Regions from separate parts of the Chryseobacterium sp. Mn2064 genome, predicted to be linked through region 1. Evidence: riboswitches for the same ligand, from Rfam matches in the RefSeq annotation. Region 1 holds a riboswitch; the other holds the start of a gene.
The links. Region 1 has a riboswitch for cobalamin ahead of ACL9RH_RS12175 (TonB-dependent receptor plug domain-containing protein). Riboswitches for the same ligand answer to the same signal wherever they lie in the genome.
Positions count from the first base shown of each region.

Region 1 (12,384 bases):
ATTCACTTTAACACCTAGAGTATATTTCTTTGAAACTGTTGCTGAAATTCCTGTATTTAATATAAAATAAGGATCTATTGCCGTATCTCTTTTTTCATCTGTTCCTGTATAAGTAAGGCCGTTTACAAGTGCCTGAGCATACAATTTGATAAAACCATATTCATAATCCAAATTGGCTGTTCCACGGTGCATTGGAATATATGCTAATTGTTTCTTAGATTCCTTATCAATTGATTTGGTATAATAATATCCTGCACTTACTCCTATTTTATGGTTCCCAAATTGTTTATTAAAAGACAGCTGAGACTCCAATCCGTAAGACTCTGTTTTGTTGACATTAAAAGCCTGCCAATATCCCAGAGCTGTTGGCATCCATACAATAAGATCAGTTCCTTCCAAAAAGTAAGGAGACACATTCAGTTTAAAACTTCCTGCTTTAAATTCATGGTTCATGTCTATCTGAACAGATGTTTCCGGTCTCAGATCTTTATTTCCTCCCGGTTCGTAATAGATATCATTAAATGAGGGATATCTGAAATTTTTAGACAAATTGATTCCTACATTATACCATTTTGAAGTGTTCCATTTTCCGGAAAATGAGTACAAAACCGGAGAATTGATATCTTCTACGAAATCTTTTTTGAATCCACCTTCAAAGCGCAGATCCTTCGTTGCAAAATACCTCAATAAGGCAGAAACAGAGCCTATATTTCTGCTTACATCTGTTATTCCGCTTTTGTAACCTTCTCCTTTATTCACCTGAAATTCTCCAATAAGGTTCACATTCCATTTTGAATTCAGGAAATAATTGAAATCATTTTTTATAATATAATTCTTCCCTGTACCACCACTGGATTTAGGAAGATTTAAATCTCCATAATACTGGAAATTCTCCTCGGTATATGCTGCTTTGAATGCGTTGCTGAATTTTGCTTTATTCCAGTCCCAGGCAATGAGACTTCTTACACTTTGCGTTTTATACTTTGTCTTTGTTGCTGTTTCTTCGTATACTGGGTAATGCTGCGAAGAGTCAAAAAACTGACTTTGCCACGATACCTTGTGCTCGTTGGTTATTTTATAGGAAGCCCCTACGTTGAAGGATGTATTGTAATAGTTTCCGTTTCTGTTGATGTAGTTCAGATCACTTACTTTATAATCGTTTTCACTTACAGAATAATTTCCTGAAGCTTTAAAGCTGAACTTATCATTGCTGTAAGAACCTTTAAGAAAGTTATTAAAAGTATTAAAAGAAGCAACTTCTGAAAATAATGAACCATGGAACCCTTTATTAAAATCCAGGGTATTATTCATATGAATACTCCCGCCCACTGCTCCACTTCCGTAGATGACACTTCCACCACCTGCTTTTATTCCAATCTGATCATATCCGAACAAAGGCATATTGTTGATATCTCCCTGTCCTAAAAAATTAGAATTGATATTAATTCCGTTCCATACAAAGGCGGTCTGCTGTGCAGTAGTTCCCCTGAAAGACGGTGAAGAAACAGCACCACGGCCATTTTCCTTAATATAAACCTGGGACTGAAACCTCAGCAGTTCGGAAAGATTGGTGGAATTTTTCTCAGTATCTTCGGGAGAAATAGTTTTCACAGGATGGAAGAGCTTCACTCTATTCATCTGATTATCGAAGATGTAAATCGTATCAATAACTTTCTCTTGCCCGAAAAGAAAACAGCCATACGATGAAAAAAGCAGTACTAAAGATCTTTTTATATCCATATTAATTCACTTTTCCTCCGAAAGCAATATTTTTTTATGATTATCATTCTGGCAGGTCTCCTGACTTTCGCATTCTGCACCTTCCCGTGGTATACAGTGGTTGTTTGCAGAAACTTTTGTTGCGATTTACAGTTGCGGGGACAGTCCGGGAGTTACACCCGATTCCCTTTTCATTCCAATATACTGGAAACCAAATTTCTTGCAAAGATAGCTTTTTATATCTATTGGCCAAAGGCCCTGAGATCCTGATCAATACTTTTATTATCCCTTCATTCCGTCTCAACATCATATAGAAAAATGGCTGTTTTCAATATCGAAAACAGCCATGTAAAATCCCACTTTTACTATTGATGATATGAATTAAAACTATATCCGAATTTATTTTTTAATGAATTTATAAGATTCCATTGTTCCCTCTTTCAAAGAATACTGAAGGATATAATTTCCTTTAGATAAAGATGAAACATCAATCTGATTATGGACAGAAGTGAAAGTTTTCACGATTTGCCCTACCATATTATAGATTGTTGCTTTTTCAATTTTCTCTGTTCCTCTGATGTATAAAATATCTGAAACAGGATTTGGATAGATGCCTGCAACAGCTTTCTCTTTAACAATATCATTCACAGATAAAAACTCTGAAAGATCAAGGTAAAACCCAACAATCTGATTGGAAGCATTAGTACCAACCCCTGCTATCTTCTTTCCATCCTGAGAAATTGCCAAAGGAAGTCCCATAGTAACACCGTTGGTTGCTATTCCTAATGATGTGGCATAATCGTTCAGATTAATACGACCTCCGGCCTGAGTCCAGATAAAGCCTTCCCCTGACATTGGAGGAGCCCCAAATGCTCTGTAAAAACCGATCACGGTAGATCCGTCCGCCGAAATTCCAGTCGCTCCTCCTTTAAAACTGAATGAAGCATTAGGATGCGTGATATAGGTAAGTCCGGTCACTGTATTCCATACGTAAGGATTAGGAGTTGCCGCTCCTATTATTGTATTTCCGTCTACAGAAACACCTCCTGCTTCTCCTACATTATTGCCATTGTTATCTGTAATAAAACTTTCTACTCCATCTATCCATTTAGCACCGCTTCTTGTTCCTGTTGCCTCATCCTGCCATCCCACAACTACTGTCCCTGCAGCATTTATTGCATTTGCTCTGGAGCTTCTTCCAGTAACCATACTGCCTAAATCGATGACTCCGCTTACCGCATCCCACTTTACGGCATGAGCATTGGCTGCCGTAAGGTATCCTAAACCTACAATGGTATTTCCATCTATCGACATTCCCCAAGTAGAACTTACACTACCATCCCAGCCTGTTGGAACAAGACCGCCTCTGTTCGTCCAGGTAGAATTGGTAATATCATACGTTGATATTTCATTAAAACCCGTAGCAGAATTTGTAATCGTAGATGCTATTTTGGTTCCGTCATTAGAAACTACGGTTTTTCCTGAGGCCGGATATCCGTTTGATATGGAACCGATCTGCACCAATCCACCAGCAGCAGACCATTTAAATATAGCGCCCGCACTGGTATGCATACTTACAACACCATTATTGGATACTGCCCCTACATTATAATTACCAAGTCCCATTACAGTAAGCTGAGCTTCTGCCATCCCACCTTTTAAGAAGAAACAGAACGCTACTACTTTTATTGACATTTTGTAAAAGTTTTTCATATATTGTTATATTTAGTATTTTGATTTAGCGAAAACAATATTAATATTATATTTACCTAACAAAAAGAAATTGACTTTCACAATTCGTGAATTTTAAAAGAATTTAAATTTTAAAAACCTAATAATCAAACATATAACAAAACCTCATTTTGAAGATGGATTTCATGAAAATCATTCAAAAAAACACAAAAAACAATTTATTATTTATAGACGCAATTGAAAATAAGGGGAAAATTCTACTGTTGATACTCGCATTTTGGTCTGTTACTATGAATGGGCAGCTAAGCCAGGACTTCAGTATTTTATCAGATAAAGCGTTTCAGAAGCTCTACCAAAACTCAGACGAATGCATCAGCTATGCTCAGGGAATACTTGTAAATGATCAGGATTCAGAGCACCAGATCGTACTTCAGAACATCATTTCTCAGGCTTTTGCGATGAAAGGAGATTATGTACAGTCTGTGAATACGTTCTCACAAAAAGAAGATTCCGACCAGAACCGGAAGCTTTCTTACTTTATGCAGGTCTTCAGTGCTTATAATCTTGCAGATCAGTACCAAAACCTTGGGCTGTACAATCAGTCAAAAAAAATTATAACCAACCTTCTTTCGGAGCAGAAACTCCTCAAAAGCAGTGATCTTAAACTCAGGATTACCACCGCAAAACTCTATCAGCTGCAAGCCCTGAATTTTGGAATTAATAAAGATTATTCTTCAGCCTTAAAAGACCTTGACAAAAGTGATCGGTATCTGGATCATCATAATGAAGAAAATAAAATAATTGCGATGGAAAACAGGATTTTCCGTTCTTTTTATTGGATGAAGCAAAACAGACTGTCTGAATATAAAGTACTGATAGAAAATATCATCCAAGAACTTAACAATCAGAAAAGTCAGCCGTTTTTGCTGGGTTTGGCCTATGAAAATATTTCCCAGTATTATTTTTTGAAACAGGATTACAAAACAGCTATTCAGCAGTTGGAAATCGGGCTTTCATTGGTGGAAGACCTTCCTTTCAATAATCTGAAAATTAAATTGTACGAATCATTATCCAGAAATTATTTTGCGCTTCATGATGATACAAAATACCATCAATACTACAAATTATACAATGATTTGAAAACAAAAACGGATTCCAGCACAAAAGAAGGAATACGTTATATTGTAAAGCTTGTAGAAAATAATCAGAACAAAAGCATTGAATTTCAAAAGCAAACCTCGCTTAGAACCCTACTCCCTTTAATGATCTTTTTGTCCCTTATCGTTATAGGATTGCTTGTTTATTTTATTGTCGAAAAAAATAAAAATAAGGACTTAAAGAAACAATTCGATTTCTTTGAAAGACAGAATATAAAACCGCCTTCAATCCCTATTGTATCTAAAAACTCTTCTGATCCTGAAAAAATTACAACAAAAGAGCCTGGAGCTCCCAGAATATCAAAGGAAAAGGAAGATGAAATTCTACAAAAACTTGAAGAATTTGAACTGTCAGACCGATATCTTAATAAAAGCATGTCACTATCGATGCTTTCTTCACAGATGGAAGTGAATACAAAATACCTGTCTGAAATTATCAATAATAATAAGGAAAAAAACTTCAATGGTTACATTAACAAACTAAGAATCAACCACATTGCTCAGCTATTAAAGAATGACCCTACTTTCCTCAATTATAAAGTAAGCTATCTTGCGGAATATGCAGGTTTTTCATCACACAGCGCATTCACAACGGTTTTCAAATCGGTTACCGGAATGTCTCCCAACACTTATATTCAGGAAATCAGTAAAAGCAAAACCTTATGAATATCTTTTTTAAAATACTGTTCCTGGTTCTATTACCCTTTTTTACCATAAAAGCTCAGAATATCTCAGATAGTGCTCTGATCAGAAAAGCCCGTCTTCAAATTTATGACAATCCCGACCGTACCATTGCCATTGGAAAACAGCTCTTAAAAAAAGAGCATACCATCAAAACTACTATTGATATTTATATGCTGCTTTCTACGGCTAATATTGCCAAGAGAAACTTTGATGAATCTTTAAAATATATTTTAAAAGCTAAAGAACTTTCACAGAAAACCAACGACACCAAAAGCCAGGTAAGCGTCCTTATTGCCGCTGCTATACAGTATCAACAAATGGAACTATTCAGCAAGAGCCTTGAAACATTGAATGAAGCTGCTCTCTATCTGAAAAAATTACCTGAACATAGTTCTGAAAAATATGGTGAAACAGCCAGAAGCTATGCCATCAGAGGAATGATCTATAAAAGCCAGTCCAATTCTGAGATTGCTCTGGAAAAGTTTTTGATTTCGATACAGAATTTTGAAAAAGTACCTTTAAAAAGAACCGCTTACTCCAATATGAGTGTGGTTTATTATAATATTGGCTACTGCTATCTTAATCTCAATCAAATTGACAAAGCCCAACAGTCGTTTTTACAGTCGATAGATTATGCCCACAGAAATCATGCTAAAAGTCTGGAAGCATTCGCCCTGAAAGGAATGGCAGAACTCTACAAACAACAGCACAAAAATAAGGCAGCGCTGGATTTTTTGACAAAAGCTGAGGCTCTTTCTAAAAATACGGGAGATATTACCCTGAATGAAGGAATCTACAAAGAAATGGCAGACAATTATCTGGCTATTGGGAAACAGGATTCTTTCCAGCTATATAACAAAAAGTTTTTTGAAATGCGCTTTCAGAGAAAGCAAAACGAATTGGTTTCTATCAATCATGTCATCAATGAACATAATAAAGAAACTCTTGTCAAAGGTGAAGCGCTAAAATCTTACTACAACAATATCCAAATGATCTCTATGATCATAGGGAGTATTCTTATCACTCTTCTCTCCTATTGCATCATCAAAATAAGAAAGCAGAATAAAATGTTCCAAAAAAGAATACAGCACATCATCAGAAATTCCTGATTAGCTTACAATAAAAAAACATTCCGGGTTGCGGAATGTTTTTTTTATGATGTATAAAATGTTCTATTTATTTACCAATAACTTCAGTAATAGGGTTTCCTACATTTCCACTCGGGAACTGAATTTTCAGTAATGAAGAAACGGTAGGAGCAATATCGGTCATGTTATATGCCTTATTGCTTTCTCCTTGTTTCACGCCCCAACCCATAAAGATTAATGGAATGTGAGAATCGTAAGAATTCCATACACTGTGGGTAGTTCCTGTTTTAGAATATGGAGGAAGCATAGAGTCGTGAGAGATCAATTGAATATCACCACTTCTCTGTCTGTTGATTCCGTTGATAATTCTTTGTTTGATAGGCTCCGGAATGCTTGACTCCTGAACTTTATCTACAGAAACAGCATATAGAACTGTTGGATCTTTTTCCAGCTCTTTCACGGCGAAGTTTCTTACATCATCCAGTTCAAGCTTACTGTCTGCCAATACTTTTCTATCGAAATAGATCTGATAATTATCAATCGCATTAATCAGTTTATCAGCTCCGAATTTCTCTTTCAGCTTTTGATTAAGGTTTTTCTCTGCTCCTTCACCAAAGAAACCAGTCGGGATCTTATGTTCTTTCAGAAATCCTACAGAGTGTGCGCCACCATGGTCCGCAGAAAGGAAAACAGTATATTCCCCTTTACCTACTTTTGAATCCAGATATTTGAAGAATTCTGCCAAATCCTGATCTAATCTGATGTAAACATCTTCTACTTCAATAGAATTAGGTCCGAATTTATGTCCTGCATAATCCGTTGAAGCCAGATTGATGGCCAAGAAGTCTGTAATATTATCTCCACCCAGTTTTTCACCTTCCACAGAAGCCTCTGCCAATTTCAATGTCAAAGTATTTCCGAAAGGGGTGTAACGGATATTATCTCTTTTAGCCTGGTAATCCGCTGCTAAATTACTGTACGGGAACGTAGGCGTTTTCGCACTTCCCAACAGTCCTTCCCATGGTGAGTTGTCTGGAGCACTTTCTGTATACTCGTTGATTGGAAGTAATGTATTCCAACCGTTTGCTACCAATTTTTCCGGTAAATTCTGAGAGTTGAATGATTTTACCCATTGAGGAAGATCATTCATATACCATGTACTGGTAATGAAGTTTCCGGTGCTGTCATCAAACCAGAAAGCTCCGTTTGGAGTGTGTCCCGCCGGAAGAATAGAAGCACGGTCTTTCAAAGAAACTCCTACTACTTTTCCCTGGAAGTTGGTTGCCAGTCTTAGCTCGTCGGTAACCGTTGTAGACCAAAGGTTCTTCGGAGAGTGGCTTCCGGTTTTAGCATTTGTAGTTCCTACAGGCTGAACGCTTTCATCTGCAGTACAGTATACTCCTTTACCCGTTTCCTTGTCTGTCCAGTCGTTCCCTGCAATCCCGTGAATGGCCGGAACAGAACCTGTATAGATACACGTATGCCCTAGCGCGGTAATCGTAGGAACATAAGGAATATGCACGTTATTCAAAGAATATCCGGTATTCAAAAGCCTTTTGAAACCATCATTTCCATACTTACCGTAAAAACGGTATAAATAATCCCAACGCATCTGATCTACGACTAAACCTACTACCAGTTTCGGTCTTTCCAGTTGGGTATTTTTGTTCTTCTGCGCATTAATTGTAATTACGGACAGGAAAGTAGCTGCCGCAATTGAAATGTTCCTAAGCATCCAAGTAAATTTTTATTGGATACAAATTTAAGGGTTTTGAAAGTTTTGAAGTGTGAAATTTTATTTAAATTTGAGTTTTATGCAATTCATCAATCCAACAAACCATGATTTTAGGTGTATATTGGTATTTCAAATTTCCGGAAGATTTATATCATTTTAAGTTTTTTAATTTCTTTAAAGGCTATGGGGGTCATGCCGACAACGATGCTGAGCTGATTGCAAGAGTTCAGGTTGATCATATTGAAAACGTTATTTCGAAACTGGAAACCCTCAAAACCCAATTCAAAAGTACTTACCTACAACTTAGCAGCAATGAAAATCAGTTGATCATCAGTTTAGGAGATCATCTTTTGTTTGACTATTATTTTCAATTTGCTCTGGAAATAGAAAAACTACTCATCCTTGAAAAGGCAGTACCATTGGATTCTAATGTATCTTTTAAACCTATTTCCAATACGCTGTACCGCCCGGAAAAAGAAGCTTTTGAAAGTATAGAACACCGTTTTATTCAAATGGTTGGTTCCAGTTTTAAAAAGCACAATGCGGAAAATTATTCGATAAGAATTGACTGTAATCTGCCTTTACATGATAAAAAAAACCTGATCAGAGATGTAGCTGAAATCTGCAGGGAAGAGAATCTCCATGTATTTTATTATCACGATTGTGATTTCAAAGATCATTGTAATCTCATGCTGTTTTTTACCAATGGCAGACAACAAAACGATTCTGTTCAACAGGTTCACATTAATGCTTTCGGGAGTAAAATAAGACAGCTCACAGAAAAATATTCACAGCTTAACTTCGGTCATCTTGAAGGTCTCACCTACTATCCACGCAATGGTACTTATGTAGAACTGATGATAGATGAAGAGTATATTATAGCACCATAAAACCATTTAAATTCAATAATTAGTATTAAAACAGACAGTATGATCAAATTCAAATATGTTATTTTATATGTAGAAGATGTAGAAAAATCTATGAATTTTTATAAGAATACATTCAACACCGAGATCAAATTCATCACTCCCGAAAAAGATTACGGAGAACTGATTACCGGAGAAACAACCTTATCATTTGCCTCCATAAGCTTAGCCAGCTCCAATATAAAGGAAGGCTTTTTAGCGTCAAAAGAAAGTGCTAAACCTTTCGGAATAGAACTGGGATTTGTAACGGATGATGTAAAAGCTTTGGTAGAAAAATCCATTGAAAACGGAGCTGTTCTTTACGAAGATATTACAGTAAAACCATGGGGACAAACAACAGCTTATATCAAGGATCTGGATCAATATCTGGTAGAAATCTGTACAGAAATTCAATGATTCAAAAACTGCATTGTGGAAATAAGAAAACTAGAAAAACTATCCATTGATCCCAGCCTGCATTGGGGCCATAATGGCTATGTAACAGAGAAGATCTATTCGGTTTCATCCATTGAGTTTGCAGGTTCTTTTGAATTTATTTTAAAAGAAAAATCTTTACCATACAGCAAAACATGGAAAAACAGTCCTGAGGAACTGGAAGAACTTAACAGTCTCATTGAAAAAGGAAATTCTTTTGGTGCTTATAAAGATGACAAACTGGCTGGCTGGATCATCAGTGAGCATAGAGTATGGAACAACAGTTTTTATATTGAAAATATTCTGGTAGACGAAAAATACAGAAGAGAAGGAATTGGAATCATGCTGATCAAAAACATCATTAAAGAAGCCAGAAAATTGAATTGCAGAGTCATTGAGCTTGAAACCCAGAACACCAACTACCCTGCGATTCAGTTTTACAGAAGAATGGGGTTCAACATTACTGGTCTAAATACGAGACTCTACAATCATTCCGAAGAAATTGCTCTTTTCATGACCTTAGATCTGGACTAGCTATTAGGGACGAAAATTCTCATTGAAAGCGAAAGAATAAAAGTTCATAAAGGATTAAAGATCAACTCGTCATCCAAACAACTCTCAATTAAACACTTGCAAGTGTCTTAAGATTTTTTTACATTAGTAATCAGCAAATTAAAAATCATTTACTATGAAAAATTTAAAAAAATTAAAAAGAAGGCAACTCGTGTTGATCAGCGGCGGTGACAGTGCATATGCCATTTGTACTGCCGACGGATATTGTCCTCCGGTACCAGGTTCATATTATTGTAGTAATGGTACCTGCTACACCTCCTCCGGAGGGGGCAATGGCGGAGGAGGTAACCCTGGAGGCGGCGGTGGCGGCTTCTGTAATGAGCCTATGCGTTTCTGCCAGGAATGGGAAACAGGATGTGGCTGTGTTTATGGATAAAAAAAATATTGTTAGATACATGGGGCGGTTTTATGACCGCTCTTTTTATTTCAGGTAGAAAGATGCATATTTGCAACAAAACTAATCCCAGAGAACTTATGGTAAGAACAATCTATAGCATCGCTGCATTGTCTGTATTCTCAGTAATAAATGCCCAGCAGAAAACATTTAAATGTAAGGAAGTACATGATGCTGTTAAGCTGATCGATGAAGAAAAATATGATCAGGCTATTCTTATTTTGAGAGATTGTGAGAAAAAAGATCCGAAAGATTACACTTACCCTTACGAAATCGCCTTAGCTTATACCCGAAAAACAGACTACAAAAACGCCATCTCCGAACTGGAAAAAATAAAAACGTCCCCAGATATCAATGACTATTATTATGCACTTCTTGGCAATACGTATGATGAGTCCGGCAATACTGCTCAGGCCATACAAGCTTATGATGAAGGATTAAAAAAATTTCCTGCTTCCGGAAGATTACACCTCGAAAAAGGCATCGCTCTGGAATCTCAGGGCAAACTTAAAGACGCTGTAGAACTCTATGAAAAGGGAATAAAAGCAGAACCAATGTATCCCTCAAATTACTATAGAGTTTCTCAATTATATCTGAATTCTAAAGATGTTTTATATGGTCTTATCTATGGTGAAATCTTTCTAAACCTTGAGCGAACCACTTCCCGATCTCAGAAAATGAGTGAACTGCTATATGATACTTATAAAAAAGCGGTACACTTCAATGCTGAAAACACAAGTATTGATTTTTGTGAAGCTGTAATAGATGCTGAAAAGTATAATAAAAATAAAACAATCCCATTCTGTATTACTTTCGCGGCCAACTTCGCGCTGGCTTCTATAGGTCAAAAAGAAATTAATCTGGAAACTTTATCTTCAATCAGAAGGAAATTTATAGAAGAATATTTTAAGAAAGATAATTACCCTCCCAATATATTATTAAGCTATCATAAAATGATGGAAGACCAACATGTATTCAATGCTTACAATCATTACATTTTTCAGATAGGAGATCAAAACGCTTTTAAAGAATGGCAAACCCAGAATACAACAGAATATGACAAATTTGTAGATTGGTATACTAAAGACGCGAATCTTCTTAAAATAAACAAAGACAATGTGTATCTGTCTGATCAGGTAAGAATCAGATAAATAAAAACTTTGACTTCAAAATATAAAAATGAAGCATTCTATTAAAAAACAATCTACACAAATCTAACTCCTAGTTAGACCATTTCATTAATTTCGCAGAAAAAAGAGACTTACAATACGTATGGATACTAAAAAAAGTGTTCTGGAAAAAATGTCCAGTCAGGAACTTGAAAAATATATTAAACCGGGATCTGAATTTGTACCACAGGCCGTTCAGTTTGCATATGAAATTCTACAAGCAAGAGGCAGAAAATTTTCTGATGAAGAATTGACAGATATTACCTCCAGAACAACAGACATCAATAAAGAGAAAACAATCGTCATACACCCCAATCATACCAGAGCTTCTCAAATCATGTATTTGTGTGGGGCATTAGGAATTGGAAGCATAATCTTAAATTATGAACAGTTCAGTTCCGGAATGGCTATTTTCATTGGAATGGCAACCTTAGCGTTTATTTTTGGAATGGGATATCTTATAGGTAAAGGCAATGAAATAGCGAAATATATTCTTATTGTCACTTTTATACTGGGGCTTTTCGGTATTCCTTCCATGCTGGCTAATCTGGCTTTTTATCCTCTGTTGGGAATTATCAGTATTATACAGACTCTTCTGCAGCTTTGGATCATCATTCTTCTGATCAGGATTCCGAAGAACAAGGTAGCATAAAAGACCAAAATAAGTCTTAGAAGTTCATCAATAACTCAGATTTTCGATTATAAGTAAAGAACAGGTGACCTTATGATGACCTGTTCTTTTTCATTGATACTAATGAATTTCTACTGGTCACAAAAATTAATATTGTATTGCAATTTTACCTGTTGCTCCTTTTTCAAGATGATGAAAGGCT
Region 1 is NZ_JBMOUE010000002.1:1,123,293-1,135,676, forward strand. Features, by position in the region: gene ACL9RH_RS12175 (TonB-dependent receptor plug domain-containing protein) at 1-1,740, opposite strand, end outside; cobalamin riboswitch at 1,774-1,950, opposite strand; gene ACL9RH_RS12180 (T9SS type A sorting domain-containing protein) at 2,119-3,414, opposite strand; gene ACL9RH_RS12185 (helix-turn-helix domain-containing protein) at 3,597-5,234, shown strand; gene ACL9RH_RS12190 (tetratricopeptide repeat protein) at 5,231-6,361, shown strand; gene pafA (alkaline phosphatase PafA) at 6,429-8,075, opposite strand; gene ACL9RH_RS12200 (hypothetical protein) at 8,180-8,965, shown strand; gene ACL9RH_RS12205 (VOC family protein) at 9,005-9,397, shown strand; gene ACL9RH_RS12210 (GNAT family N-acetyltransferase) at 9,413-9,949, shown strand; gene ACL9RH_RS12215 (hypothetical protein) at 10,104-10,364, shown strand; gene ACL9RH_RS12220 (tetratricopeptide repeat protein) at 10,373-11,533, shown strand; gene ACL9RH_RS12225 (hypothetical protein) at 11,655-12,203, shown strand; gene ACL9RH_RS12230 (zinc-dependent alcohol dehydrogenase family protein) at 12,330-12,384, opposite strand, start outside.

Region 2 (12,384 bases), 180 kb from region 1:
TGTAAAGTTGGAAATATAGCCGGTATACTGGGAAGAAACGGTTCCGGAAAATCTACTCTTCTTAAAATTATTTCCGGCGTTCTTGGAAGTGATACCCAGTTTATAAAATGGAATGATCAGGTATTGAGAAATATCTCCGACCGAAAAAACAGAATTGCTTATCTGCCACAACATTCTTTTCTACCTAAAAGTGAAAAATTAACAAAACTGATTCATCTTTTCTGTAACCGGGAATATGCGGATCAACTTCTGCATTCTCAACTTCTTTCACCATTTCTGAATGAAAAACCCAGAAATTTGTCTTCCGGAGAACTGAGAATGATCGAAGTAATGCTTCTCACCTATTCCCAAGCTGATTTTGTATTGCTGGATGAGCCCTTTAACAGTCTTTCTCCCAAGATTATTGATGAATTAAAAGCGATCATCCGTTCACAGGCAAAAAACAAAGGATTCATTATCTCTGATCATCATTATCAGGATGTGGTAGATATCGCGGATAAAATATATCTGCTTTCTAGTGGATATTTAAAGCCCATACAAAACTTACAGGAACTCCGTCAATATAATTATCTTCCGAACAGCATTTAATTTATATATTTGAAGGATCAAAAAATTTTCATGATGACTTTCATAAACAAAGCATTTTATCTGTCCGCTTTCAGTATTTTTTCTTTAGCTTTTGTTAAAGGCCAGAATAAAGTTCCTTTTGGAGTGGTAAAAGCAGAAGAAGGATATGCCAATGTACGTGTACATAAGGATAATTACAGAAAAATCGTAGATAAGATCCGTATGCGTAAAGGAGATGTTTTTGTTTATGTAAAACCAGCTCCCGGAGAAACAGAATGGATCTGGATCAAATATCCTGAAAAGCAGGATGACGATAAACCTTTTGTACGTTATGAAACTCTTGATAAAGAAGGAATGGTAAATAAAGAGCGTATTGCTTATATTGATCAGCTTCCTGCTTATACTCCTTCCAAATCTAAAAACGGAAGGTCACTTATTTTCACAGACAATTCTGACCCGAAGATCCCAACAGCTCAAAGAAGCAAAGTCGTTATTGACGTCTACCCTTCCAACGCCGGATATCGTAAAAAGGAAAAAGATGCTGAAGGAAAACTTCTTACTATTGATAAAGTAAAACCATGGGGAATTGGCAATGATCTTCCTGAAGGGATGACGGAAATCAAATCTATCAGAGTACAGCAACCGGGAAGAGGTTCTGTCTTTGTAAGAGAAGCCATTAAAAATATGTTCCAGCCTACAATGGATTTTGAGAATGTTGGGGTAACAGCTCTTGATAATGATAACATTTTTCTTTACATGATCAATGGTACAGGAGAGAACAGATACACAACTCTTTGGACCATCAAAAAAGGAAGAGTAATCAGTCAGATTATTTATCATAATCCGGAATAAATTCATTATTTTTGCACCCGAAAAAGTGTAACGCTTATTCATCATAGAAATTGGTTTTGCCTAACCGCAAATTAAAAGGGAACCGTGTGAAAATCACGGACTGTCGCGCAACTGTAAGTAACTGTAATCTTTATCAAAGATCCACTGTGCGGGGCATGGGAAGGAGATAAAAGATGTTACAAGTCAGGAGACCTGCCTATTTCTTAAACAAAAAACTTTCGCGATCTGAAGTTTGTTGATCTGATGGATTGTTTCAGGGATTTCTAAGATTCCTGTCATTATTCTGTTGTTTTGATACAATTTCATTTCGCTTTAATTAATAATGAAATATGACGACAGAAGAAAGAATTGAAACATCCGAAACAAGAATCTTTAAAGCGGTTTTTCCTAACACAACCAACCATTATGATACTCTTTTCGGAGGTACAGCAATGCAGCTGATGGATGAAGTTGCCTTCATCACAGCTACCCGTTTTGCAAGAAAAAGAGTGGTAACGGTAAGCAGCGACAAGATCGATTTTAAAAAGCCGATTCCTGCTGGAACTATTGTAGAGCTGATCGGAAAAGTTTCTTACGTTGGAAAAACCAGTATGAAAGTTAATGTGGAAATTTTTACAGAACAAATGTATTCTTATGAAAGAGAGAAAGCAATTGTAGGAGATTTCACTTTCGTAGCTATTGACGAATTCAAAAAACCAATCCAAATACTATAAATTTGATTTTTTTGCCATAATTATTCCAGAAGTTGACAGTTTTCTCTACGGTTTCCAGAGTACAGCTTTAGATTTCCAGAATTTTTATGGCATTTGGTTTTTGATTAATTCTTTTATCAAATTGAAGAATTATTCTATATATTTTGTATAAAAAAACACTGCCCAGATACTGAGCAATGTTTATATATAATTCTTATTTCGCCACTTTTTCCGTTTCCAGACTTCTGGCCAACAATACATCAAAAGCTTCTCCCATTTCATCAGATGCTCTTTTGATTGCGTTTTCAAGCATATTTCTGATTTGTTTTTCTGTAACTCCAGCTTCTGTCCAGCTTTTTCCCGAAGTATGAGAATTTAGGATAAACGGCATAATTCTGTCGATAGAACATGCAAATATGGCATCAGTAGTTTTTTCTTCTTCAAATTCAAGCCATAAATTGAAAAAATCTGTTCGCAACGGCTCATCAAGGATTCCGAAAATCTTCTGTGCAGAAATTTTTTCCCTTTCGAATTTACCTACCATTGCTTTTTCGTCAAAAAGGAAAGTATCACCGGCTTCTATTTCTACCAGATCGTGGATTGAAAGCATTCTTATTACTCTCAACAGATCGATATTTTCTCTGTTTTTGGCATACGGATAAAGGATTTGCGCCAAAATAACAATCTGCCAGGAATGTTCTGCAGTGTTTTCTCTTCTGGAGTCGTCGGCATTATAATTTCTTCGCTGTACATTCTTCAAAGCATCTACTGCCAGAATAAAATCAATCTCTTTCTGAATCTTCATCTTACTTTTCTTTATTATATTCTTCTAATGAGTATACCTTCTTTCTGGTTACCCATTTATCTTTTATTTTTTCTTTGATGGTTACTTTTACCCGATCTTCTTCCGTTTTGTCTTCTTCTTTTACCAGAACCTTATCCAGTCCTTTATTAGGAATAACGGTATATTCTATGGTAAAAATATTGCAGCATCCCGATTTTCCGTAAGAAATGAGGCGTTTGCGTTGAGAATCTACATCAAACATATCCAAAGCATTGGAGGCTAATTCTGTAAGCTCTTTACTTTTTACAAAACTTAACTGGGTACTATTGAACACATATACATCATAAGACGCACCGTTATAGTTTCCTCTATTGCCGTTTCGTATTGCGATATCTTCGGTACCGTCAAAATTAAAATCATTGATGACAATAGGACTTTCTTCCTTCGTTAATGAATTCATTTTTCCCGATAAGAGTTTTCTGTTCTCAGCGAGATAAACAATCAAATCATCAGAAGTAAATGTCTGAACTTTGGTGTTCTTATTATCAAATAATTCTACGGTTCCTTTGCCGCCACAACGTCCATCCATGCAATCTTCTATCTGAACAACGGCACTGTAATTCTTGGAGGCATCTTTAATTTCAAACTGATATTGCGCAAAACACAGGGGGCCCAGAAGCATAAAAGCTGAAAAATGCCTATACTTATTTAAAATATTCATAGTAATAGTAAATGATTTAGGTGTTTTTTAATTGACAACAAAAATACGAATCATAATAAGGATCACAAAATGCTATGGAAGTAATTGATATTAAATCGCCGATAACGCATAATCACCTATTGAAGTATTATTTTTTTATTAAATACAATAATCTTTATGATTTTGACACCTGAAATAGAATTAAAATTTAAAAGAATGGAAGGTTTTTCATATTTCTCAAGATCCTTTAAAAATCTTAGTAAAATTTATAATACTGATTATCAAATATTTAAATAAGTTATTTTTAAAATTACACTACTTTGTATTGCATAATACCATTTTATTTACATATCTTTGTAATGTAAAATTAGAATAGGCTCAACTAGCTAGGAGCATTTTTCTAAAAATATAACTAATTAACAAAACGTATCAAAGATGAATACTGAAAATACCAAAGCGCAAATGCGAAAAGGAATTCTGGAATTCTGTATTCTAAGTCTCATCAATAATCGCGAAATGTATGTTTCTGATCTGATTGATGAACTGAAAAAAGGAAAACTGGATGTAGTGGAAGGGACCCTCTACCCTCTTCTTACAAGGCTTAAAAACGGAGAATTTCTCTCTTACCGATGGGAAGAATCTACAGGAGGACCACCCAGAAAATACTATCAGATTACAGAAAAAGGAAAACTTTTCCTGGATGAACTTCTCAACACGTGGAACGAACTGACAGCCTCAGTAAACCAAATCACCCAACAAAATTAAAAAACAAAGCTATGAACAAGACACTCTCAATAGGACTCGCAGGTTTTTCTTTTACAATAGAAGAACACGCATATATAAAGCTCAGCGATTACCTGAATGCTCTGAGAAGCTCACTGGAAGCTTCTGAAGCAGATGAGGTAATGCATGACATAGAAATAAGAATGGTGGAGATCTTCAGAGATTCTCTGGGAAAACGTGAAGTGATTAACGATACCGATGTAGAAAAGGTAATTGCACAGATCGGAAGCCCTGAGAAAATCGAAGAACAGGAAGAGGCTTATTTTTCTGAAAAAACAACAAACAGAAGCAGCAATTCCCATAACGAGTATACAGACAAAAAACAACTGTTCCGTGATCCTGAAAAGCAAAAAATTGCAGGAGTATGTGCCGGGCTGGCTCAGTATGTAGGAATGGATATCACAGGGATGAGAGCCATCTGGCTAGGGGTATTTCTGTTAGGAATTTTCACCCAGGCTATCTCTTCTTCATTAATTGGGCTTCTTTATGTTATCCTTTGGATCGTACTTCCAAAAGCGGAAACAGCAGCCGATTTTTTGAAAATGAAGGGAAAGCCTATGAACTTCGATAACCTGAAGAACGAATCTAATAAACTGGTTCAGTTTGCCAACGAATCTACTCAGAGAGTTGGAGAAATCTACACCGAAAACAAACCATACATCAACAATGCCGGGAGCGGAATCTGGAATGTATTCAAATATGTAGTAGGTGTATTATTTGTACTGGCAGCTGTAGGAAGTATTATTGGAATCTTCGTGATCTTCGGACTGTTCGGAACAGGAGCAGATTTTCCTGGAGCCAATAAAATAGAATTCTATATGGGCGAAAACGGACTTGATAAAATATTAGTAGCCATGATGGTATTAGGAAGCTTAATTCCTGCAATTATCTTCAGTTTACTAAGTATCAAAATCTTTTCCCCAAAAACAAAACTTAGAAATATAGGTTGGGTTCTAGGAGGTATCTTCCTTTTATTGATCGGACTTGGTGCTTATTTCGGAGTAAGTATGGCTAAAAAAGAGCTTAAATATCAGGGCAGCAAAGAAGATACTGAGAATGTAGCAATCAATACAACTTCTGATACTCTTTATGTAGACGTAAAGCAAGTTAATATCCCGCAAAGCTACAAAGCGTATGATGACAATCTTTATTCAGACAAACAGTATGTTTACAAAAAAGATTATGACGTTAACTTAAATGTAACAAGAAAAGCGGACGTAAAAACGCCTTACCTTATCATCAAAAAAGAAGGAGAAGGTTACAATGTTCCTCTTCAGCTTACAGTTCCAGTAGAAATTGTCAACAACAAAGTAATGTTCCCTAATTTCATCAAATATCCTTACGATCAGAGATTCAGAAGCTACAGAGTTGAGTATGAATTGGTCATTCCTCAAAAGACCGTAGTAATTCCTGTAAACAAAGACAGATTCAACCTGGATGGTGATCTTGATGGTGATGGAATGGATGATGACACTGAAACTTCAAATAGTGATAATAACGATATCAGAATTGAAAAGAATAAGATTACGGTAAACGGAGCAACCTTCGAATACAATTCAGACGATAAAGACAGTGTGATCGTAAACGGTAAAAAAGTTCCAAGTAATCAGGCAAAGAAAGTAATTGATTCTGTAGCGTCCAACATCAAGAAAATCAACAAAGATGTGGACATCAAAATCAAAGACGGAAAAAACGAAATTTCCATACAAACTAAATAATTAACTTCAGAGAGTGGTAGAAGGTGTGAATGGAAGGCAACCGTTTGAAATTCACACCCTTCTTCTCTCAGAAAAGTGAAAAAAAACATCATATTTAGTTTTCTATATGGAAAAAAAGTTTTAATTTCGTAGAGTTAAAATTTAATAACCAACCAACCAAAAAACACAGCCTTATCATGATACAATTAGCAATGGAATTCGTAATGAAAATCGTAGATTTAATTAGCGGTTTGTTTTAAGAGCGATAATATTTCAATATATTTGTAAAGTATAACCAAAGTTTGGTTATACTTTTTTGTTTTTAATCCAAGAATCTATGAAAAAGCTGATAGGCAAACTGATGTTAAAATTAATAGGCTGGAAAGTCGTTCTGCAGGGCGATGTCAACAGTCTGAACAGATGTATCCTCGTGGTTGCACCACATACCCACAATATGGAGTACATTTTAGGAAATTTCGCCTACTGGTCTCTGAATAAACCTCTGAAAATTATCATCAAAGATGCTCACACCAAAGCCTGGTACGGAAGTATTGTAAAAGGACTTGGAGGCATTGGTATAGACAGAAGCCAGAAAAATGACCTTGTTAATTTTGTAGCCAATCAATTCGCGAAAGAAGATTTCAGCCTTGTGATTACTCCGGAAGGGACAAGAAGCTGGGTTCCAAAATGGAGAAAAGGATTTTATCATATGGCATTGGCAGCAAAAGTTCCCATTGTACTGGCTGCAGGTGATTTTAAAAGAAATATCGTTTATCTGGGGTATACCATTCCTTATGAAAGAATAGCATCGGTTCCTTTTTCAGAAATTATGCAGGAAATTCAGGAGTATTATATTAAAAATGATATTGTTCCTAAAGTTCCGGAAAACTGGAATCCTAATATTATGGGAACAGGTAATGAATAGATAGAAGCTCGTGTACATTATTTAGCTTAACGATCTATTAAAAACCATTAATCAATTTATCTATTAAAAAATGAAAGGTAAGACAAAAGAAGAAATATTAGCATTTATTAATGACTGGGGTGGAGAAACGCTGGCAAAAGCAATGGAGATCAAATTTATTGATGTAGATCTCGAAAATGAAACCCTTACTGCTACCATGCCTGTTCTTCCAAGAACACACCAGCCTTTTGGTATTATGCACGGAGGAGCAAGTTGTGTACTGGCAGAAACTTTAGGTTCAAGCCTGTCTAATATTTTTATTGACGGTGAAAAATATTATGGAGTGGGAACCAATATCAACTCCAATCACCTGAGAAGTAAAAAAGACGGAATCGTAACCGCTACTGCCCGATTCATTAGAAAAGGAAAAACAATGCACGTATCTGAGATTGAAATTCGCGATGAAAAGGGAACGTTGATCAATCATACGACAATGACCAATGCTATTATTCACAAATAGAACCGAATAATTATTGATACAAAATATAAAGCTCGAATTAAAATTGAGCTTTTTTTTATCTACTTACTTCAATATGGTTGAATTTTAATCTCAAAAAACAGCTCTTTTAATTTTGACATCTTTAAGACTAATAATACCTTTGCAGAAAGGAAAATTAATGGCAGAATTTCTTATGTGATTTCCGGTCGGTAATTTTCAAAATCCATTCATAACTCATGATTTATTTCAAACTTCCTTTCGATGAAAGACTGCTGTCTGTAGATCAAAAAAACAATAAAAGTGCTGTCAATTTTCATTCATATAATGGTCTTTCGACAATCAGTTTCAACGGAGATATTTTTGAAATTGATCCTATTAAATTTAAGAACACATCGATCACCAACGAAGAGCTGACAGAGAATACAGCCAATTATACAGCAGAAAGTAAGGAAGAATATTGTAATACTCTGCAACAAGTGATTGCCGTAATCAAAGAAAATGATTTACCTAAGCTAGTTTATTCAAGAAGAAAGATTTTTACAGATTTTACGACCATCGATTATAAAGAAAGTTTTAAGAATCTTTGTGAAACGTATCCAAATGCATTCAGGTATCTGTTTAACGATGGTGAAAATGCCTGGATGGGAGCTTTTTCTGAGGTATTGGGTAAGTTTAACAAAGGTACTCATGAGTTTGAAACGATGGCCCTGGCTGGAACTCTTCCTGTTGCTGAAGAATGGTCTGAAAAAGAAATCGAAGAACAGAAGCCTGTCACAAATTATATTTACAATATCCTTAAAAACTACTCAAATCAGATAGAGCAATCGGAGACATACGATCATATTTCCGGAAATATAAAGCATTTGAGAACTGATTTTAAAACAGCAATAAAGCCCGAAGATCTTGATCGTATTATTAAAGATCTGCACCCTACTCCAGCAGTTTGCGGAATTCCGAAAGATTTTTGTAATGAGAATATCCGTAAGTATGAAAAATACCCAAGAGAGCTGTATGCAGGCTATATTACAATAGAAACTGAAGAAAGTATTCTATATTTTGTCAATCTTCGCTGTGCCAGACTTTATAAAAATGCAGTACATCTATTTGTAGGTGGTGGGATTACGGCTCAAAGCAATCCTGAAAAAGAATGGATTGAAACGGAATTAAAGTCTGAGGCTGTGTTAAAGAATCTGGTCATTTATTAGGCTTCTTTTTTGACCACAGATTTCGCGGATTTTCACAGATGATTGCGTAGATATTGTATCGCTTTTTATATGGTTTGAATGATTGTTTTACTACTCAATTAAACTTACTTTAAAATTTCATTAGACATCACAAAAAAGCCTCTTTCATTGGAAAGAGGCTATATTTATAAATCAATATTCTAATTATTTTCTGGCACCGATTCTACTCCATGTATCCATAACGAAAAGAAGAAGAAGCCCAAGCGCTGCAGCTGATGCTGAAAATACAAATCTCAAATTGTCTTCGTCGCCCAGAATATCATTCTGCCAATTGATAGCATAAAGGTTGATAGCGATGAACACGATAAATACTACTAGAAATACTTTATAAAACTTCTGCATGATACTTAAAAATTAATATAATTCTGCACCAATTGAGCAAAATTTGCGGTGAATAATTTAATTGAAATTGCCAAAAGGATAATTCCGAAAACTTTCTGAAGAATCATAAGGGTAGCATCCCCAATTTTTCGTTCTAACCACTTCGCAGATTTCAGGACCAAATATACGAAAATTGTATTAAGAATGATTCCACAAATAATATTAATATCATGGAATTCAGCTCTCAGGGATAATGCTGTAGTAAGTGTTCCGGCACCCGCAACCAGCGGAAATGCGATGGGAACGATGGATGCAGCCTTTGCTTCGGTCGTTTTATTAATTTCAATTCCTAAAATCATTTCCAAGGCTATGACAAAAATCACAAAAGCACCGGCAATAGCAAAGGAGTTCACATCTACTCCTATCAGCTTAAGAATTTTGTTTCCTACGAAAAGAAAAACAATCATAATAGCTCCGGCAGTGATGGAAGCCTTCCCAGCTTCTATCTTTCCAAATTTCTGCTGAAGACTTACAATAATAGGAACTGAGCCGATAATATCGATAACGGCAAAAAGAACCATAAAGCTGGTTACAATCTGTTTAATGGAGAAACCCTCTAAAATTTCCATCTCTTTGTAATTAAAAATTTCGCAAAAATATGAAAATAAACTGATTATTTACTAATTTGTGAATACAAATTAACAATTGTTTTCAAAAGTTCTTCCAGACCATGTTCAGATTTTATAGGAGCATATTTCTCCATCTGAATTTTTCTTTGCAAATTACCGTAGTCTTCTGCAATTGAAGAACCTCTGTGATTTTCAAGAAAAGCCTTAAACTCTGCAACAGAGCCTTGCTCATACTGGTTTCTCACTTCCTGATCCAATTCATCCAATGTGGTAAAGAACTTTTCATACTCGCTGTTATCTTTGAGATTTTCAAGATAACCGAAATAATCGTTGATATCCGTTTTCATCGATTCTCTTAGCTCTTTTTCAGTTTCAGCCACTGATCCTAAGGGTTTTGATGGTACGGTTTCTCTAATTAATTTACGTTTTTTTTGCCAAGTCTTAAATAACAGATATGTTACAAATAAGCCTAAAAGAATGGCAATATTGGTTAAAAGAATATTCCAGTGGAATTTACTTTTCTCTTTTACTTTTAATGAGGTTGTTTTTAAAACAGGTGTATTAACGGTTTCCAGTAAATTGTTGGTGTATTCATTTACCTTTTCTACTGTGGAACGGGATTCCAAGATCTGATCATGAGAGAAAGCATTCAATGCTAATGTTTTCTGGCCAAGATCTACATATTCTCTGTTTTCAGGGTTAAAAAAGGCAAACTGCTCCGTTTTGATGGATATAGCTCCGGATTTGTTCGGAATGACTACATAGTTTGCTAAAATTTCTCCTTTCATACCGGTTGTTCCCGGAGAAACATGGGAAGAAATCTTAGGAGCGAAAACCTCATAATCGGGAGATGCGGCAATTTTAGGAAGTTCCATATCCGGTAAATTACCTTCACCAGAAACTTTCACCACCACATTCATAGGTTTTTTTGCTTCCGGTTTTTCTTTAGAGGCATTATAAACATTTACGTTAAAATTCCCAACAGCATTCTTAAAACACTCAGGGGCTCCCTCCGGAAGTTTTCTTACCGTAAGTTTTACTTTATTGGAAACAATTTTATTTTTATTGGAATAAGAGCTTACAGAGGCCGATACTGCAGGAACTTCTACATAGCCTGCTTCATTAGGAAATACCATAAATACGGCAAGTACCTGAGACGGCATATTGCCATAACCTGAAGGATCTATTTCGGATTTGTTGAAATTAACAGGGTGTACATTGATATTATCCTGCTGAGGGAGACGGATATCTTTCACCTTTCTCAGATTATCCATATTTCTGGAATACACTTTCAGAACAGCAATGGTCGGCTGATCCTGATAAATATCCCTATCCTCAATTTCCATGTTCAGATATACATCATTGGAAACATTACTGGCTAAGGACCTTTTATCTACAATATCTTTAATGGTAACCTCAAAAGGTTCTGTTTTGTAAATTCTGTTATTGACCGTAACAAGTACCGAACCAATTTTGATCTTCCCTTTTTTCTTAGGTTCAAGGGCTATTCTGGAAACTTTTTGGGTAACAAGTGTATTGGTAGCGGGATCAATAACGGTATTGGTAACGGAACCGCTTCCTATGATATTAAATTTTGAAAGGTCAGGAAGCTGGAATTTAGTTTGCTGTTCAAGGTCTGTTCCGTTCAGCTCCAGCACAATGGTAAGGTTTACGATATCTTTTCCACCATATTCGGCTTTATCTGCATCCAGGGAAAGGTTTACCTGTCCATAAGTAATTACGGAAGCTAGAGTAAGCAATATGTATATCAATTTGTGCTGCATCACCAATCTTTCTCGTTGCTTTCAGGCATCGAATAAGAATTTTTGTTTAAAATTCTTCTGGCGGTTTCTTTTTCTTTTTCGTTTATTTTATCTAAGATCGCATTTTCAAGGTTCTTTGGCATCTTGCCTTCATCTTTCTGATTCTGCTGATGGTCGTTGCCCTGGTCACTTTTACCTTGGTTCTTCTGGCCATTGCCCTGATCCTGTCTTTGGTCTTTATCACCTTTTTGATCTTCGCCTTTGTTCTGATCATTTCCGCCGCCACCGTCTTTTCCTGAGTTGCTCTGTTGGTTGCTCTGCTTTTCTTTTTCCTTCAGTTTGGCAATTTCATAATTTTTTCTTGTTGCCTCGCTGTAAGGATTTTGTTTCAGGGCTTTTTTATAATAATCCGCCGCTTTTTCCGGCTGGTTCATCTGCATATAAGTATTCCCAAGATTATGAAGAGCTGCTGTTTTATCGGGAAGAGTCTGGGAAAGTTTTTCGGCTTTTTCAAACTCTGCCTTTGCATCTTCATACTTTTTACTTTTATACAAAGCATTTCCCATATTATAATGAGCTGTAAAATCTTTATCATTACTTTTTACAGCTTCCATATATTTTGAGGATGCTCCATCATAGTCTTTACCGTCAAATTTCTGATTTCCTTCATGAACTAAAGTTCGGTAGTTTTCCTGCCCAAACAAAAAGCCTGAGAATGAGAAAGAAAGAATAAACGATAAAAAAATGATTTTAGTATTCATCACTTGCAAAATTATTCCTTTATATGTTAAGAAAGAGAGTTTTATTTGTTAAAATTGGGTTAAAGTACTTGTAGAATTTCTTCTATAGAATGAAAAAAAACTACACATTGAAGTCTTTTTTAGGATTAAAAATATAAATTAAAAAGAAGAAAAGAATTGAAATTGCTAAAAAATACTGGTAATAATGT
Region 2 is NZ_JBMOUE010000002.1:938,382-950,765, forward strand. Features, by position in the region: gene ACL9RH_RS11335 (ATP-binding cassette domain-containing protein) at 1-588, shown strand, start outside; gene ACL9RH_RS11340 (hypothetical protein) at 619-1,419, shown strand; cobalamin riboswitch at 1,454-1,633, shown strand; gene ACL9RH_RS11345 (acyl-CoA thioesterase) at 1,749-2,132, shown strand; gene ACL9RH_RS11350 (HD domain-containing protein) at 2,326-2,916, opposite strand; gene ACL9RH_RS11355 (XAC2610-related protein) at 2,918-3,616, opposite strand; gene ACL9RH_RS11360 (PadR family transcriptional regulator) at 4,031-4,360, shown strand; gene ACL9RH_RS11365 (PspC domain-containing protein) at 4,372-6,096, shown strand; gene ACL9RH_RS11370 (1-acyl-sn-glycerol-3-phosphate acyltransferase) at 6,413-7,000, shown strand; gene ACL9RH_RS11375 (PaaI family thioesterase) at 7,071-7,499, shown strand; gene ACL9RH_RS11380 (chorismate-binding protein) at 7,715-8,683, shown strand; gene ACL9RH_RS11385 (hypothetical protein) at 8,867-9,064, opposite strand; gene ACL9RH_RS11390 (MarC family protein) at 9,070-9,672, opposite strand; gene ACL9RH_RS11395 (BatD family protein) at 9,717-11,456, opposite strand; gene ACL9RH_RS11400 (tetratricopeptide repeat protein) at 11,456-12,196, opposite strand; gene ACL9RH_RS11405 (vWA domain-containing protein) at 12,297-12,384, opposite strand, start outside.
Region 2: another riboswitch for cobalamin. It lies ahead of ACL9RH_RS11345 (acyl-CoA thioesterase); the one in region 1 lies ahead of ACL9RH_RS12175 (TonB-dependent receptor plug domain-containing protein).